Regions from separate parts of the Streptomyces fungicidicus genome, predicted to be linked through region 1. Evidence: predicted binding sites of a transcription regulator. Region 1 holds the regulator's gene; the other holds the start of a gene.
The links. Region 1 encodes HrcA, which represses chaperone genes, less so after heat shock. Its sites were predicted from a motif close to TTNGCACTCNGNNNNNCNGAGTGCNAA; they were not measured.
Positions count from the first base shown of each region.

Region 1 (7,376 bases):
TACGGCGACGACTGGCTCGCCCGCCGGCCCGGACGGGACGGGACGTGGCTGGGGCGCGGCGCCCTGTCCTTCCTCGCCGAGGCCTCCGACCTGCTCGCCGGGCAGCTCGACGAGGACCTCGTCACCTCGCTCACCGGACAGCTGATCGTGCCGCGGCTGGCCGACTGGTGCGCGGTGTGGCTGGAGGACGAGACCGGCGGCCACGGCGGCTGGAACGACGGGGACCGGGCCGGCGGCTCCCGCCTCGCCCGCGTCTGGCACGCGGGCGAGGACCGCATCGAGGAACTGACCCGCTCCCTGGAGCGCAACCCGCCCCGCCGCACCGATCCGCTGCACCCCGGACCGGCCCCCTACCCCTGGCCGGAGGAGGCGCTCGACACCCCCGGCGCCGGCGGCTCCCCCGGCACCTCCCTCGCCTACCGGCTCGTCGCCGGCGGGCGTCCGCTCGGCACGCTGGTGATCGGCCGGGGCGGCATCGACCGCTTCCCCGACGAGATCACCGGCCTGGTGGAAGACCTCGGCCGCCGGGTCGCGCTCGCCATCGGCGCCGCCCGGCAGTACTCCCGCCAGGCCACCATCAGCGCCGTGCTCCAGCGCGGACTGCTGCCCGGCGCCGTCGCCGAGATCCCCGGTGTGCGCAGCGCCCTCGTCTACGAGCCCTGCGACAAGGGCGGACCGAGCGGCGACTTCTACGACCTCTTCCCGGCCGGGCAGGGCCGCTGGTGCTTCGCCGTCGGCGACGTCCAGGGCAAGGGCCCCGAGGCGGCCGTGGTCATCGGACTGGCCCGGCCCTGGCTGCGGCTGCTCGCCCGCGAGGGCTACCACGTCGCCGACGTCCTGGACCGCCTCAACCAGCTCCTCCTTGACGACGCCACCGAGGCGGCGGACGCGGCCGCCCGCGCGCTGGTCGCGGCGGGCGCCCGCCCGACCGCCCCCGGCGACGGCCCCCAGACGCGCTTCCTCTCCCTCCTCTACGGCGAACTGGTCCCCTTCGACGGCGGCGTCCGCTGCACCCTCGCCTCCGCCGGACACCCCCTGCCCCTGCTGCTCGCCCCCGACGGCACCGTCCGCACGGTCGCCCAGCCGCAGACCCTGCTCGGGGTCGTCGAGGACACCGCGTACGCCGGCGAGACCTTCGAGATGTACTCCGGCGACACCCTCCTCTGCGTCACCGACGGGGTCACCGAGCGGCGCTCCGGCTCCCGCCAGTTCGACGACGGCGACGGGCTCGCCGCGGCGCTCGCCGGATGCGCGGGGATGGACGCGGAGCCGATAGCGGAACGGATCACGCAGCTGGTGCACGAGTTCGGAGCCCGGCCGCCCGCGGACGATCTCGCCCTCCTGGTGCTCCAGGCCGAGTGACCCGGCCGGTGCGGGACAATGGAGCACATGCCTTCCGCACTCCCCGACGGCGAGCCCGTCCCCGCCGACGGCGCGCTGCCCGCCTCCGCGCTCGCCGGGGCCGCCGACCGCCCCCTCGGGTTCTACCTGCACGTCCCGTACTGCGCGACCCGCTGCGGCTACTGCGACTTCAACACCTACACCGCGACCGAGCTGCGCGGCAGCGGCGGTGTGCTCGCCTCCCGCGACAACTACGCCGAGACGCTGATCGACGAGATCCGCCTGGCCCGCAAGGTGCTCGGCGACGACCCGCGCGAGGTCCGCACGGTGTTCGTCGGCGGGGGCACGCCGACGCTGCTGGCCGCCGACGACCTGGTACGGATGCTGGGCGCGATCCGGGAGGAGTTCGGGCTGGCCGCGGACGCGGAGGTGACCACGGAGGCGAACCCGGAGTCGGTCGACCCGGCCTATCTGGCGGCCCTGCGAGCCGGCGGCTTCAACCGGATCTCCTTCGGCATGCAGAGCGCCCGGCAGCACGTGCTGAAGGTCCTGGACCGCACGCACACGCCCGGACGGCCGGAGGCGTGTGTCGCGGAGGCCCGCGCGGCCGGCTTCGCGCACGTCAACCTGGACCTGATCTACGGCACGCCGGGGGAGTCCGACGACGACTGGCGGGCGTCCCTGGACGCGGCGATCGGCGCGGGCCCGGACCATGTCTCCGCGTACGCGCTGATCGTCGAGGAGGGCACGCAGCTCGCCCGGCGGATCCGGCGGGGCGAGGTCCCGATGACGGACGACGACGTCCACGCGGACCGCTATCTGATCGCCGAGGAGATGCTGTCGGGGGCGGGCTTCGACTGGTACGAGGTGTCCAACTGGGCGACCTCCGAGGCCGGGCGCTGCCTGCACAACGAGCTGTACTGGCGCGGCGCCGACTGGTGGGGCGCGGGGCCCGGCGCGCACTCGCACGTGGGCGGGGTGCGCTGGTGGAACGTCAAGCATCCGGGGGCGTACGCGGCGGCGCTGGCGGAGGGGCGTGCGCCGGGGGCGGGGCGGGAGGTCCTGTCGGACGAGGACCGGCGGGTGGAGCGGGTGCTGCTGGAGCTGCGGCTCGAGGAGGGTGTTCCGCTGTCGCTGCTGCGCGCCGACGGGCTCGCTGCCGCGCGCCGGGCCCTCGCGGACGGGCTGCTGCGGCGTGAGCCGTACGAGGAGGGCCGCGCGGCCCTGACCCTGCGGGGGCGGCTGCTCGCCGACGCGGTGGTGCGGGATCTGGTCGACTGACCTTTTCTCGCCCCCGCCGCCCCTTCCCGTCCCGTCCCTGGGGGCTGCGCCCCCAGACCCCCCTGTCGGCCCTTCGGGCCTCGTCCTCAAACGCCGGACGGGCTGAAAACAGCGGGGTACGTCCGTCACGCCGCGGCGGTCACGAAGTCGATCAGTTCTTCCACGCGGCCCAGGAGCTGGGGCTCCAGGTCCTTGTACGAGTGGACCGAGCCGAGGATCCGCTGCCACGCCTCACCGGTGTTCGCCACCCGCCAGCCCAGCGCCCGGCACACCCCCTTCTTCCAGTCCTGACCCCGTGGCACCCGCGGCCACGCCTCGATGCCGACGGACGCCGGCTTCACGGCCTCCCAGACGTCGATGTAGGGGTGGCCCACCACCAGCGCGTGCTCGCTCGTCACCGACTCCGCGATCCGCCACTCCTTCGAGCCGGGCACCAGGTGGTCCACCAGGACGCCCAGCCGCGCGTCCGGGCCGGGTGCGAATTCGGCCACCACGGACGGCAGGTCGTCCACGCCCTCCAGGTACTCCACGACCACGCCCTCGACGCGCAGGTCGTCGCCCCACACCTTCTCGACCAGCTCCGCGTCGTGCCGCCCCTCGACGTAGATCCGCCCCGCCCGGGCGACCCGCGCGCGTGCGCCGGGAACGGCCACCGAACCGGACGCCGTACGGGTGGGACGCGCCGGACCGGCGGACGGTCGTACCAGCGTCACCACGCGCCCCTCCAGCAGGAACCCGCGCGGCTCCAGCGGGAACACCCGGTGCTTGCCGAAGCGGTCCTCCAGGGTCACCGTGCCCGCCTCGCAGCGGATCACCGCGCCGCAGAAGCCCGTGCCGGGCTCCTCCACCACCAGTCCCGGCTCGGCCGCCACCTCCGGCACCGGCTGCGGCTTCTTCCACGGAGGGGTCAGATCGGCGGAGTACTGGCGCATTCTGATGACGATACGAGGAGCGCGCCCGCCGTGATCAGTCCGACACGCCGAAACGGGCCGCCAGGGCGTCGCGCTGGGCCCGCACGAACGCCGCGTTCACCACCGCTCCGTGACCGGGGACGTACCGCGCGTCCTCGCCGCCCAGCTCCAGCAGCCGGTCCAGCGCGGCCGGCCAGCGCGACGGCACGGCGTCGGGGCCGGCCTGCGGCTCGCCCGACTCCTCGACCAGGTCGCCGCAGAAGACCACCTCCGGAGAGCCGGGGACGAGCACCGCGAGGTCGTGGGCGGTGTGCCCCGGACCCACGTTCGCCAGCAGCACCTGCAGACCGCCGCCCAGGTCGAGCGTCCACTCGCCGGACACCATGTGCCGGGGCGCGACCAGCGCGTCCACGGCCACCTCCGCCGTGTGCGCGTCCAGCCCGTGGCGCACCGCGTCCGCCCGCAGCTCCGCCCGCCCGCGGCCGGACAGCACCGCGTCCATGCCCACCGCGCCGAACACCTCCGCGTCCGGGAACGCCGGCGCCCCCAGGATGTGATCGAAGTGGGGGTGGGTGAGCGCGAGATGCGTCACACGGCGTCCGGTGAGCGTCCGCGCCTCCGTCCGCAACCGCGCGCCCTCGGCCGGGGCGGAGCCCGCGTCGACGAGCAGCACGCCGTCCGAGCCCACCACGAGCCCCGCCGTGCAGTCCCACACGGGCAGCCGGCACCGTCCCACGCCGGGCGCCAACTGCTCCCATCCCGTCTCTTCCCAAGTCACGGTCATGACGGGACGCTATCGGGGACGGGCCCGCCCGGCGCGACGGCGTGGGACCGGCCTTGCCCGGGGCGTACCCACCGGCCGTACACTTGGCCGGGGAGGTCTGGCACTCGCGTACGAAGAGTGCCAGGGGGTCCCGGGGAAGTATTCGGTCGGAAGGCATCTGGAGGTGTGCGCGATGCTCAGTGAACGCAGGCTCCAGGTGCTGCGCGCCATCGTCCAGGACTACGTCGGCACCGAGGAGCCCGTCGGCTCCAAGGCGCTCACCGAGCGGCACAACCTCGGCGTCTCCCCGGCCACCGTGCGCAACGACATGGCGGCCCTGGAGGACGAGGGGTTCATCGCCCAGCCGCACACCAGTGCCGGGCGCATCCCCACCGACAAGGGCTACCGCCTGTTCGTCGACAAGCTCGCCGGCGTCAAGCCGATGACCGCGCCCGAGCGGCGCGCCATCCAGAACTTCCTCGAGGGCGCCGTCGACCTCGACGACGTGGTGGCCAGGACGGTGCGGCTGCTCGCGCAGCTCACCCGGCAGGTCGCCGTCGTGCAGTACCCGTCGCTCACCCGCTCGACGGTGCGCCACGTGGAGCTGCTGGCCCTGGCGCCCGCGCGGCTGATGCTGGTGCTGATCACGGACACCGGCCGGGTCGAGCAGCGCCTGGTCGACTGCCCGGCGCCGTTCGGCGAGGCGTCCCTGGCGGACCTGCGGGCGCGGCTCAACAGCCGGGTCGCCGGCCGCCGCTTCAGTGATGTGCCGAGCCTGGTGGAGGACCTCCCCGAGGCCTTCGAGGCGGACGACCGCGGCACGGTCTCGACGGTGCTCTCCACACTCCTGGAGACGCTCGTCGAGGAGAACGAGGAGCGTCTGATGATCGGCGGCACCGCCAATCTCACCCGCTTCGGACATGACTTCCCCCTCACCATCCGGCCCGTCCTTGAGGCGCTCGAGGAGCAGGTCGTGCTCCTCAAGTTGCTTGGCGAGGCGGGGGATTCGGGCATGACCGTGCGCATCGGGCACGAGAACGCCTACGAGGGACTCAACTCCACGTCCGTCGTGTCGGTGGGCTACGGTTCGGGCGGCGAGGCTGTTGCCAAGCTCGGCGTGGTCGGACCGACACGCATGGACTACCCGGGAACGATGGGAGCGGTACGCGCAGTGGCACGGTACGTCGGACAGATCCTGGCGGAGTCGTAGTGGCCACGGACTACTACGCCGTACTCGGCGTGCGCCGCGACGCGTCGCAGGAGGAGATCAAGAAGGCCTTCCGGCGGCTCGCCCGCGAGCTGCATCCGGACGTCAATCCTGATCCCAAGACGCAAGAGCGGTTCAAGGAGATCAACGCCGCCTACGAGGTGTTGTCGGACCCGCAGAAGAAGCAGGTCTACGACCTCGGCGGCGACCCGCTCTCGCAGGCCGGCGGCGCCGGTGGCGCGGGCGGCTTCGGGGCCGGCGGCTTCGGCAACTTCTCCGACATCATGGACGCGTTCTTCGGCACGGCGTCGCAGCGCGGGCCGCGCTCGCGCACCCGCCGGGGTCAGGACGCGATGATCCGGATCGATGTCGAGCTGGACGAGGCCGCGTTCGGCACGACCAAGGACATCCAGGTCGACACGGCCGTCGTCTGCACCACGTGCAGCGGCGAGGGCGCCGCTCCGGGCACCACCGCGCAGACCTGTGACATGTGCCGTGGCCGCGGTGAGGTCTCGCAGGTCACGCGGTCCTTCCTGGGCCAGGTCATGACGTCCCGCCCCTGCCCGCAGTGCCAGGGCTTCGGCACGGTCGTCCCGACGCCGTGCCCGGAGTGCGCGGGCGACGGCAGGATCCGTTCCCGCCGCACCCTGACGGTCAAGATCCCGGCCGGTGTCGACAACGGCACCCGGATCCAGCTGTCCGGCGAGGGCGAGGTCGGGCCCGGCGGCGGTCCCGCCGGTGACCTGTACGTGGAGATCCACGAACTGCCGCACGCGCAGTTCCAGCGGCGCGGCGACGACCTGCACTGCACGGTCACCCTCCCGATGACGGCGGCGGCCCTCGGCACCAAGGTGCCCCTGGAGACGCTGGACGGTCTGGAGGAGGTCGACATCCGGCCCGGCACCCAGTCCGGCCAGTCGATCCCGCTGCACGGCCGGGGCGTCACGCATCTGCGCGGCGGAGGCCGGGGCGACCTCATCGTCCACGTCGAGGTCCAGACCCCGACCAAGCTCGACCCCGAGCAGGAACGCCTGCTCCGCGAACTCTCCAAGCTGCGCGGCGAGGAACGGCCCACGGGCCAGTTCCAGCCGGGGCAGCAGGGGCTGTTCTCGCGGCTGAAGGACGCGTTCAACGGGCGCTGATCTGTCTGGCGCCGGGCGTCGGGGGTCCTGCCGGGGGTCCGGGGGTCGTCCCCCGGGCAGGCACAGTCAGCCGGGGCAGCAGGGGCTGTTCTCGCGGCTGAAGGACGCGTTCAACGGGCGCTGATCCGTCCGGCGCCGGGTGCCGGTCGCGGTCGGTGCCCGGTGTCGGGGCCGGGCGCGGTGACCTCGGGGAAAGTGCCTCGTGCCCGGGGGAAGGGCGCGTTCGGAGTCGGCCGGGGGACGTGGCAATATGCGCTCATGTCCTCCGTACCGACCGATCTCCTCCCGCACCCGATCGTGCAGGCGCCCATGGCGGGCGGTGTCTCCGTGCCACAGCTCGCCGCCGCCGTGTCCGAGGCGGGCGGGCTCGGTTTCCTCGCCGCCGGGTACAAGACCGCGGACGGGATGTACCAGGAGATCAAGCAGCTTCGGGGACTGACCTCCCGGCCCTTCGGTGTCAACCTCTTCCTGCCGCAGCCGGAGACCGCCGACCCGGCCGCCGTCGGCGTCTACGCCCACCAGCTGGCCGGTGAGGCCGGCTGGTACGAGACCGAGCTCGGCGACCCGGACAGCGGCCGCGACGACGGCTACGACGCCAAGCTCGCCGTCCTGCTGGACAACCCGGTACCGGCGGTGTCGTTCCACTTCGGTGTGCCGGCCCGTGAGGCGCTGGACTCCCTGCGCCGCGTCGGCACGTACACGCTGGTCACCGCCACCACCGCGGAGGAGGC
Region 1 covers NZ_CP023407.1:2,580,614-2,587,989, reverse strand. The annotation lists gene CNQ36_RS11670 (SpoIIE family protein phosphatase) at 1-1,362, shown strand, start outside; gene hemW (radical SAM family heme chaperone HemW) at 1,390-2,622, shown strand; gene CNQ36_RS11660 (DUF3097 domain-containing protein) at 2,748-3,554, opposite strand; gene CNQ36_RS11655 (MBL fold metallo-hydrolase) at 3,589-4,317, opposite strand; gene hrcA (heat-inducible transcriptional repressor HrcA) at 4,490-5,506, shown strand; gene dnaJ (molecular chaperone DnaJ) at 5,506-6,645, shown strand; gene CNQ36_RS11640 (nitronate monooxygenase) at 6,904-7,376, shown strand, end outside.

Region 2 (7,376 bases), 890 kb from region 1:
CACCAGGAAGCTTCTGGAGAGCGGGGCGCTCGACCCGTCCCTGACCACCGTGGTGCTCAACACCGGGGACGGTCTGAAGACGCTGGACGCGGTGGCCGGCACGGGGATGAGTGCGACCATCCGTCCCAACCTGGAGTCCTTCCGTGCGGCCGGGCTCGGCTGAGTCGTTCGTCCGCCCCCTGGGCAAGTCACCTGACCGGAGGTTTTGTTGTGAGCGTTACCGTGCGTATCCCCACCATCCTGCGTACCTACACCGGCGGTAAGGCCGAGGTGGGTGCCGAGGGCACCACCCTGGGAGAGGTCATCCAGGACCTGGAGAAGAACCACACCGGGATCGCCGCCCGGGTGCTGGACGACCAGGGCAAGCTGCGGCGCTTCGTGAACGTCTACGTCAACGACGACGACGTGCGGTTCGAGCAGGGCCTCGAGACGGCCACCCCGGACGGGGCCGGCGTCTCCATCATTCCGGCGGTCGCCGGCGGCTGATCATTACCTTCGGTAATCACGGTTACCGAGCGTTCGGCGCATTGCCCCCTCCGTAAGAGAAGCGGAGGGGGCAATTCCATTGGATTGAGCACGGTAGGGTTGGGGAACGCGCTCCCGATCCACTGATCGGAAACATTGAATTCCTGCCGCCCGCCCGATTGGATGCAGCCAAACTGCGGGCCCCTTTCGCGGCATTTGCGCCCTATATGCGGCCCGACTTGCCCCGGATTCAGGTGAATTCTCGCCACATTCCGGACCGGTGTAGTCCAGATTTCTCGTCCGATTGACCTGTTGCAGACGGCAGTTGGACAGATACATTCAGCCGCGGTCGACGCGTTCCGGCGCACGCCCCCAACCGTTGGGGGGTGAGGTCTGACCCGGATCCGCGAAGTGCGGATCCGTGCAAGGGCCAGTAATAGGGGAGTTAGGCATGGCTCAGGGCACCGTCAAGTGGTTCAACGCGGAGAAGGGGTACGGCTTCATCGCGGTCGACGGTGGTGCGGATGTTTTCGTCCACTACAGCGCGATCCAGATGGACGGCTACCGCACCCTCGAAGAAGGCCAGCGGGTCGAGTTCGAGATCTCGCAGGGTCAGAAGGGCCCGCAGGCCGACATGGTTCGTCTCAGCGCCTGAACGCGCTACCTGCCGCAAGATCTTCTGCCGGCGAAGGGCCCGCACCCCCGGGGTGCGGGCCCTTCGCCGTGTTCGCGCGCGGCTGAGCGGCCCCGCGACTCCCCGAAGGCGCTTGCACTCGCATGGGTCGAGTGCTAATCATTGCGTTAGCACTCTGAAGGTGAGAGTGACAACGAAGGACCGGGTCGGTGAGGCCCGCAGGCCGTGTGGGGAAGGAACCACGGGGCCGGCGAGCCGTCCGTCGCGGGCGCGGGCGCGGTCCGAAGGAATCACCCCCAGTCCTGGAGGGACCACTTCACATGGCCAAGATCATCGCGTTCGACGAGGAGGCGCGGCGCGGCCTCGAGCGCGGCATGAACCAGCTCGCGGACGCCGTCAAGGTGACGCTCGGCCCCAAGGGCCGCAACGTCGTCCTCGAGAAGAAGTGGGGCGCCCCCACGATCACCAACGATGGTGTGTCCATCGCCAAGGAGATCGAGCTCGAGGACCCGTACGAGAAGATCGGCGCCGAGCTGGTCAAGGAAGTCGCCAAGAAGACGGACGACGTCGCCGGTGACGGTACGACCACCGCGACCGTTCTCGCCCAGGCCCTGGTCAAGGAGGGCCTGCGCAACGTCGCCGCCGGCGCCAACCCGATGGCCCTGAAGCGCGGCATCGAGAAGGCCGTCGAGGCCGTCTCCGGCGCCCTGCTCGAGCAGGCGAAGGATGTCGAGACCAAGGAGCAGATCGCTTCCACGGCCTCCATCTCCGCCGCCGACACCCAGATCGGCGAGCTCATCGCCGAGGCCATGGACAAGGTCGGCAAGGAAGGCGTCATCACCGTCGAGGAGTCCCAGACCTTCGGTCTGGAGCTGGAGCTCACCGAGGGTATGCGCTTCGACAAGGGCTACATCTCGGCGTACTTCGCCACCGACATGGAGCGTATGGAGGCCGTCCTCGACGACCCGTACATCCTGATCGCCAACTCCAAGATCTCCAACGTCAAGGACCTGCTCCCGCTCCTGGAGAAGGTCATGCAGTCGGGCAAGCCGCTGCTGATCATCGCCGAGGACGTCGAGGGCGAGGCCCTGTCGACCCTGGTGGTCAACAAGATCCGCGGCACCTTCAAGTCCGTCGCCGTCAAGGCCCCGGGCTTCGGCGACCGCCGCAAGGCCATGCTCGGCGACATCGCCATCCTCACGGGCGGCGAGGTCATCTCCGAGGAGGTCGGCCTCAAGCTGGAGAACGCGACGCTCGACCTGCTGGGCAAGGCCCGCAAGGTCGTCATCACCAAGGACGAGACCACCATCGTCGACGGTGCCGGCTCGGCCGACCAGGTCCAGGGCCGCGTGAACCAGATCCGCGCCGAGATCGAGAACAGCGACTCGGACTACGACCGCGAGAAGCTGCAGGAGCGCCTGGCGAAGCTCGCCGGCGGTGTCGCGGTCATCAAGGCCGGCGCCGCCACCGAGGTGGAGCTCAAGGAGCGCAAGCACCGCATCGAGGACGCCGTGCGCAACGCCAAGGCGGCCGTCGAGGAGGGCATCGTCGCCGGTGGTGGCGTGGCCCTGCTGCAGGCCTCCCAGGTCTTCGAGAAGCTGGAGCTCGAGGGTGACGAGGCGACCGGCGCCAACGCCGTGAAGCTCGCCCTGGAGGCCCCGCTGAAGCAGATCGCCGTCAACGGTGGTCTCGAGGGCGGCGTCGTCGTGGAGAAGGTCCGCAACCTCCAGGTCGGCCACGGCCTGAACGCCGCGACCGGCGAGTACGTCGACATGATCGCCGAAGGCATCATCGACCCGGCGAAGGTGACCCGCTCTGCCCTGCAGAACGCCGCCTCCATCGCCGCGCTGTTCCTCACCACCGAGGCCGTCATCGCCGACAAGCCGGAGAAGGCCGCGGCCCCGGCCGGCGGCGGCATGCCGGGCGGTGACATGGACTTCTGATCCTCCCGAGGATCGGATCCGTCCGTAGTACGACCGAGGGCGGCATCCCCTGTTCCGACAGGGGGTGCCGCCCTCGGGCGTGCGGGGACCCCGTCGCTGCCGATGTGGCGGGGATCACGGGCGGGTGTGCCGGGACGGCGGAATGCCCCTCCGCCCCCCGCGGTTGACGCCGTCGTGCATTTAATGCACGCGCACATACCATCCGGTACCCCCCCCATGAGGAGTCCTGCTGTGACCGTCACCTCCCCGGAAACCGTCGCCCGAGCCGCCGAGGTCCTCTCCCGGCCGGTCTCCCTCAACGGGCTGACCATCCCCAACCGCATCGCCATGGCGCCGATGACCCGGATGTTCTCGCCGGGCGGTGTGCCCGGTGAGGACGTCGTGTCGTACTACTCCCGCCGTGCCGCCGCCGGTGTCGGACTGATCGTCACCGAGGGGACGTACGTGGGGCACGAGTCCGCCGGTCTGAGCGACCGGGTGCCGCGGTTCCACGGCGCGGAGCAGCTCGCGGGCTGGGCGAAGGTCGCCGAGGCGGTGCACGCGGCGGGCGGCACGATCGTGCCGCAGCTCTGGCACATCGGCATGGTCCGCAAGGAGGGGCAGGCGCCCTACCCGGACGCCCCGGCCGTCGGCCCGTCCGGACTGCGGATGGACGGCGGCGAGGGCGCCGGCAAGGCGATGACGCAGGGCGACATCGACGACGTCGTCGCCGCGTTCGCCCAGGCCGCCGCCGACGCCGAGCGGATCGGTTTCGACGGGCTGGAGCTGCACGGCGCCCACGGCTACCTGATCGACCAGTTCCTCTGGTCCGGCACCAACCGCCGCACCGACGCCTACGGCGGCGACCCGGTGGCCCGCGCGCGGTTCGCGGCGGAGATCGTGGCGGCGGTCCGCGCGGCCGTGTCGCCCGGGTTCCCGGTCCTCTTCCGCTACTCGCAGTGGAAGCAGGACGCCTACGACGCCCGGCTCGCCCGGACGCCCCAGGAGCTGGAGGCGATCCTCGCCCCGCTCGCCGCGGCCGGTGTCGACGCCTTCCACGCGTCCACGCGCCGCTACTGGCTCCCCGAGTTCGAGGACTCCGACCTCAACCTGGCCGGCTGGACGAAGAAGCTGACCGGCAGGCCCGCCATCACCGTCGGATCGGTCGGCCTGAACGGCGAGTTCCTCAAGGCCTTCCAGGGGGAGGGCGCCGAGCTCGGCAGCCTCGACAACCTGCTCGACCGGATGGAGCGGGACGAGTTCGACCTCGTCGCCGTGGGCCGGGCGCTGCTCCAGGACCCGCAGTGGGCTGCCAAGGTGCTGGCCGGGCGCTTCGACGAGCTGGCGCCGTACGACGCGGCGTCCCTGCAGACGCTGAGCTGAGCGGTCGGGCCGGCCGGTGACGCCCCGGAACACGGGGCGTCACCTCCTTGTCACGGGCTTTTAATTTGCTTAAGTCAAACAACTGCATTTAAAGTTGCCTCAGTCAAGCATCCCTGAGTCAACGACGGAGATCTCCCTTCATGTCCGACGCACTCGACCGGCCCGCCCCGCCGGGCGGCCCCGCTCCGGCCCATCCCACCGCCGTGGTGGCCGTGCTCGCCTTCGGCGGCATCGTGGTCTCGCTGATGCAGACCCTGGTGATCCCGATCGTGGGACAGCTGCCGCAGTATCTGAACGCCTCCGCCTCGGACACCGCCTGGGCCATCACCGCCACCCTGCTCGCCGCGGCCGTCGCCACCCCGGTCATGGGCCGGCTCGGCGACATGTACGGCAAGCGCCGCATGCTGCTGCTCAGCATGGCCATGCTGGTGATCGGCTCCGTCGTCGCCGGACTCAGCGACTCCCTGGTCCCGATGATCGTCGGCCGGGCCCTGCAGGGCCTGTCGTCCGGTGTGATCCCGCTCGGCATCAGCATCCTGCGCGACGAACTGCCCGCGGAGCGGCTGGGCTCGGCGACCGCGATGATCAGCGCCTCGCTCGGCGTCGGCGGCGCCCTCGGCCTGCCCGCCGCCGCGCTGATCGCCGACAACTTCGACTGGCACACCCTCTTCTGGACCTCCGCCGCCCTCGGCGTCGTCGCCCTGGTCCTCGTGCTGGTCACCGTGCCCGAGTCGCGGGTGCGCACCGGAGGACGGTTCGACCTGCCCGGCGCGGCCGGCATGGCCGCCGGACTCGTCAGCCTGCTGCTGGCGATCTCCAAGGGCGCCGACTGGGGCTGGACCAGCGGCACCACCCTCGGTCTGTTCGCCGCGGCCGTGGTGATCCTGCTGGTCTGGGGCTTCTACGAACTCCGCGTGGACCAGCCGCTGGTGGACCTGCGCACCACCGCCCGCCCCCAGGTGCTGATCACCAACCTCGCCTCGGTGGCGATCGGCTTCGGCATGTTCTCCATGTCCCTGGTCATCCCGCAGCTGCTCCAGCTGCCCGAGGAGACCGGCTACGGCCTCGGCCAGTCCCTGCTGGCCGCCGGCCTCGTGATGGCCCCGTCCGGTCTGGTGATGATGGCGCTGGCCCCCGTCTCCGCGCTCCTCTCCCGCGCCAAGGGCCCCAAGATCACCCTGATGACCGGCGCGCTGATCGTCGCCGCCGGCTACGGCCTCAACGTGCTGCTCATGGACGAGGTCTGGCACTTCGTCCTGGCGTCCTGCGTCATCGGCGCCGGCATCGGCTTCACCTACGGCGCGATGCCCGCGCTCATCATGGGCGCGGTACCCGCCTCCGAGACCGGCGCCGCCAACAGCCTCAACACCCTGATGCGGTCCATCGGCACCTCCGTGGCCAGCGCCGTCGCCGGTGTCGTACTGGCGCAGATGACCACCTCGTTCGGCCCGTACACGCTGCCCGGCGAGGGCGGTTTCCGCACCGTGCTGGCGCTCGGCGCCGGAGCCGCGCTGCTCGGCTTCGCCATCGCCGCGTTCATCCCGCGCCGTCGTGCCGCCACCGCGGCCGTCGGCGGGACCGTGCCCGGGAAGGCCGCCGAGGCATCCAGGGCCTGACCCGGCCCTACGGGTTGCCCATCGGCTCGATGTCGACCCGCACCGGCGTCCCCCACACGCGCAGCACCTCGTAGTCGGTGAACTCGTGCACGATCCGGTACGCCATGGCCGGCCGGGGCCCGCGCCGCTGTGCCGCGATGTACAGCTCGGCCTCGCGCCGGTCCCGGCGCGGGGTGCCGCACAGCTGCCACGTCTGCCCGTTCCACAGCTCCGGCAGCCAGCGCTGCTGGGGCTGCGGCCGGTCGCCGCGCACCCCGTACCGGGACGGGGCGGGCCCGGCCTGCCGGTGCGGCGCGGCGGGGCCGTTGAACTCGGCGCGTCGCGCGGCGCGGCGCCGGGTCTCGCAGAGCAGGCACAGGTCCGGGGCGCTCTCGTCGACCGGCCCCGTGGGGTGCTCGGCGCAGCGCGTGCTCGGCGCGGCCGTGCTGACGCTCTCCTCCAGCAGGTCCAGGGCGCGCCGCAGATCGTCCTTCACTTCGTGCAGCCGGGCGTCCGGGGTGTCGGCGGACAGCGCCTCACCGTGCTCACCGAGCACACGCAGGGCGCGGCCCAGTGCGGTGAGCTGCGCGTGGTTCATCGTCGTCTCCGTGTGGGGTGGGTCCAGTATCCCAGCGTGCACCGGCCGGCCGCCGGACGGCACCGGCGAGGCCCTACGATGCCTGGTCGGACGGTCGGCTGTCGAAGGGGGCGGGGCGTGAGCGGTATCGGGACGGCGGTGGCGGACCCACCCGGCGGCAAGGAGGTACGGCCCGCGCGGGCCACGGCCCTCACCTCGGTGCTGTGGGCGCTGGCGCTGCCGGCCGCGCTGCTGCTGAGCGCCGCCGTCACCCAGTGGTCCACCTGGCTCGGCGTCGTCCTCGTGATGGCGACCGTCGCCTGCGCCGGCTGCCTCGTGGGCTTCGCCTGGAAACGCGCCGGTGCGGCGACCCTGGTCTGCTTCGGCGGCTTCGCCCTGACCCTGTTCGCCGGACCCGCGGTGTACGACGGGTACATGCGGACCGTGGGGGAGCCGGTGGACGCCGTGGTGACCCGGGTCGTGGACCGGGACGCGCGGCGCGGGCCCGACATGTTCTGCACGGTCCGTGAGCTGGGCGGCGAGCGGCGGACGTACGAGGTGTCCCAGCGGGAGAACTGCTGGGGGCAGGCCCGGCCCGGCGACCGGGTCGTCCTGCGCGAGGACCCGCTCGGGCTGCTCGGCCCCCGGCTGCCCGACGGCCCGGACCAGGGGAACACCCCGGAGATCACCCTGGCGAGCACCGCCGGTCTGACGCTGCTCGTCACCGCCGGGGTGCTGTACGGGGGCCTGCGCCGCAGGCCGTGACCGGCCGTCCGCGGGACTCAGCCGGTCCGGGACCG
Region 2 covers NZ_CP023407.1:3,474,184-3,481,559, reverse strand. The annotation lists gene thrC (threonine synthase) at 1-163, shown strand, start outside; gene CNQ36_RS15650 (MoaD/ThiS family protein) at 211-486, shown strand; gene CNQ36_RS15645 (cold-shock protein) at 917-1,120, shown strand; gene groL (chaperonin GroEL) at 1,420-3,042, shown strand; gene CNQ36_RS15635 (NADH:flavin oxidoreductase) at 3,259-4,404, shown strand; gene CNQ36_RS15630 (MFS transporter) at 4,545-6,020, shown strand; gene CNQ36_RS15625 (hypothetical protein) at 6,028-6,597, opposite strand; gene CNQ36_RS15620 (hypothetical protein) at 6,715-7,341, shown strand; gene murQ (N-acetylmuramic acid 6-phosphate etherase) at 7,359-7,376, opposite strand, start outside.
Region 2: a site for HrcA is predicted at 1,232-1,258, ahead of groL (chaperonin GroEL). Genes of this name have one in related genera too.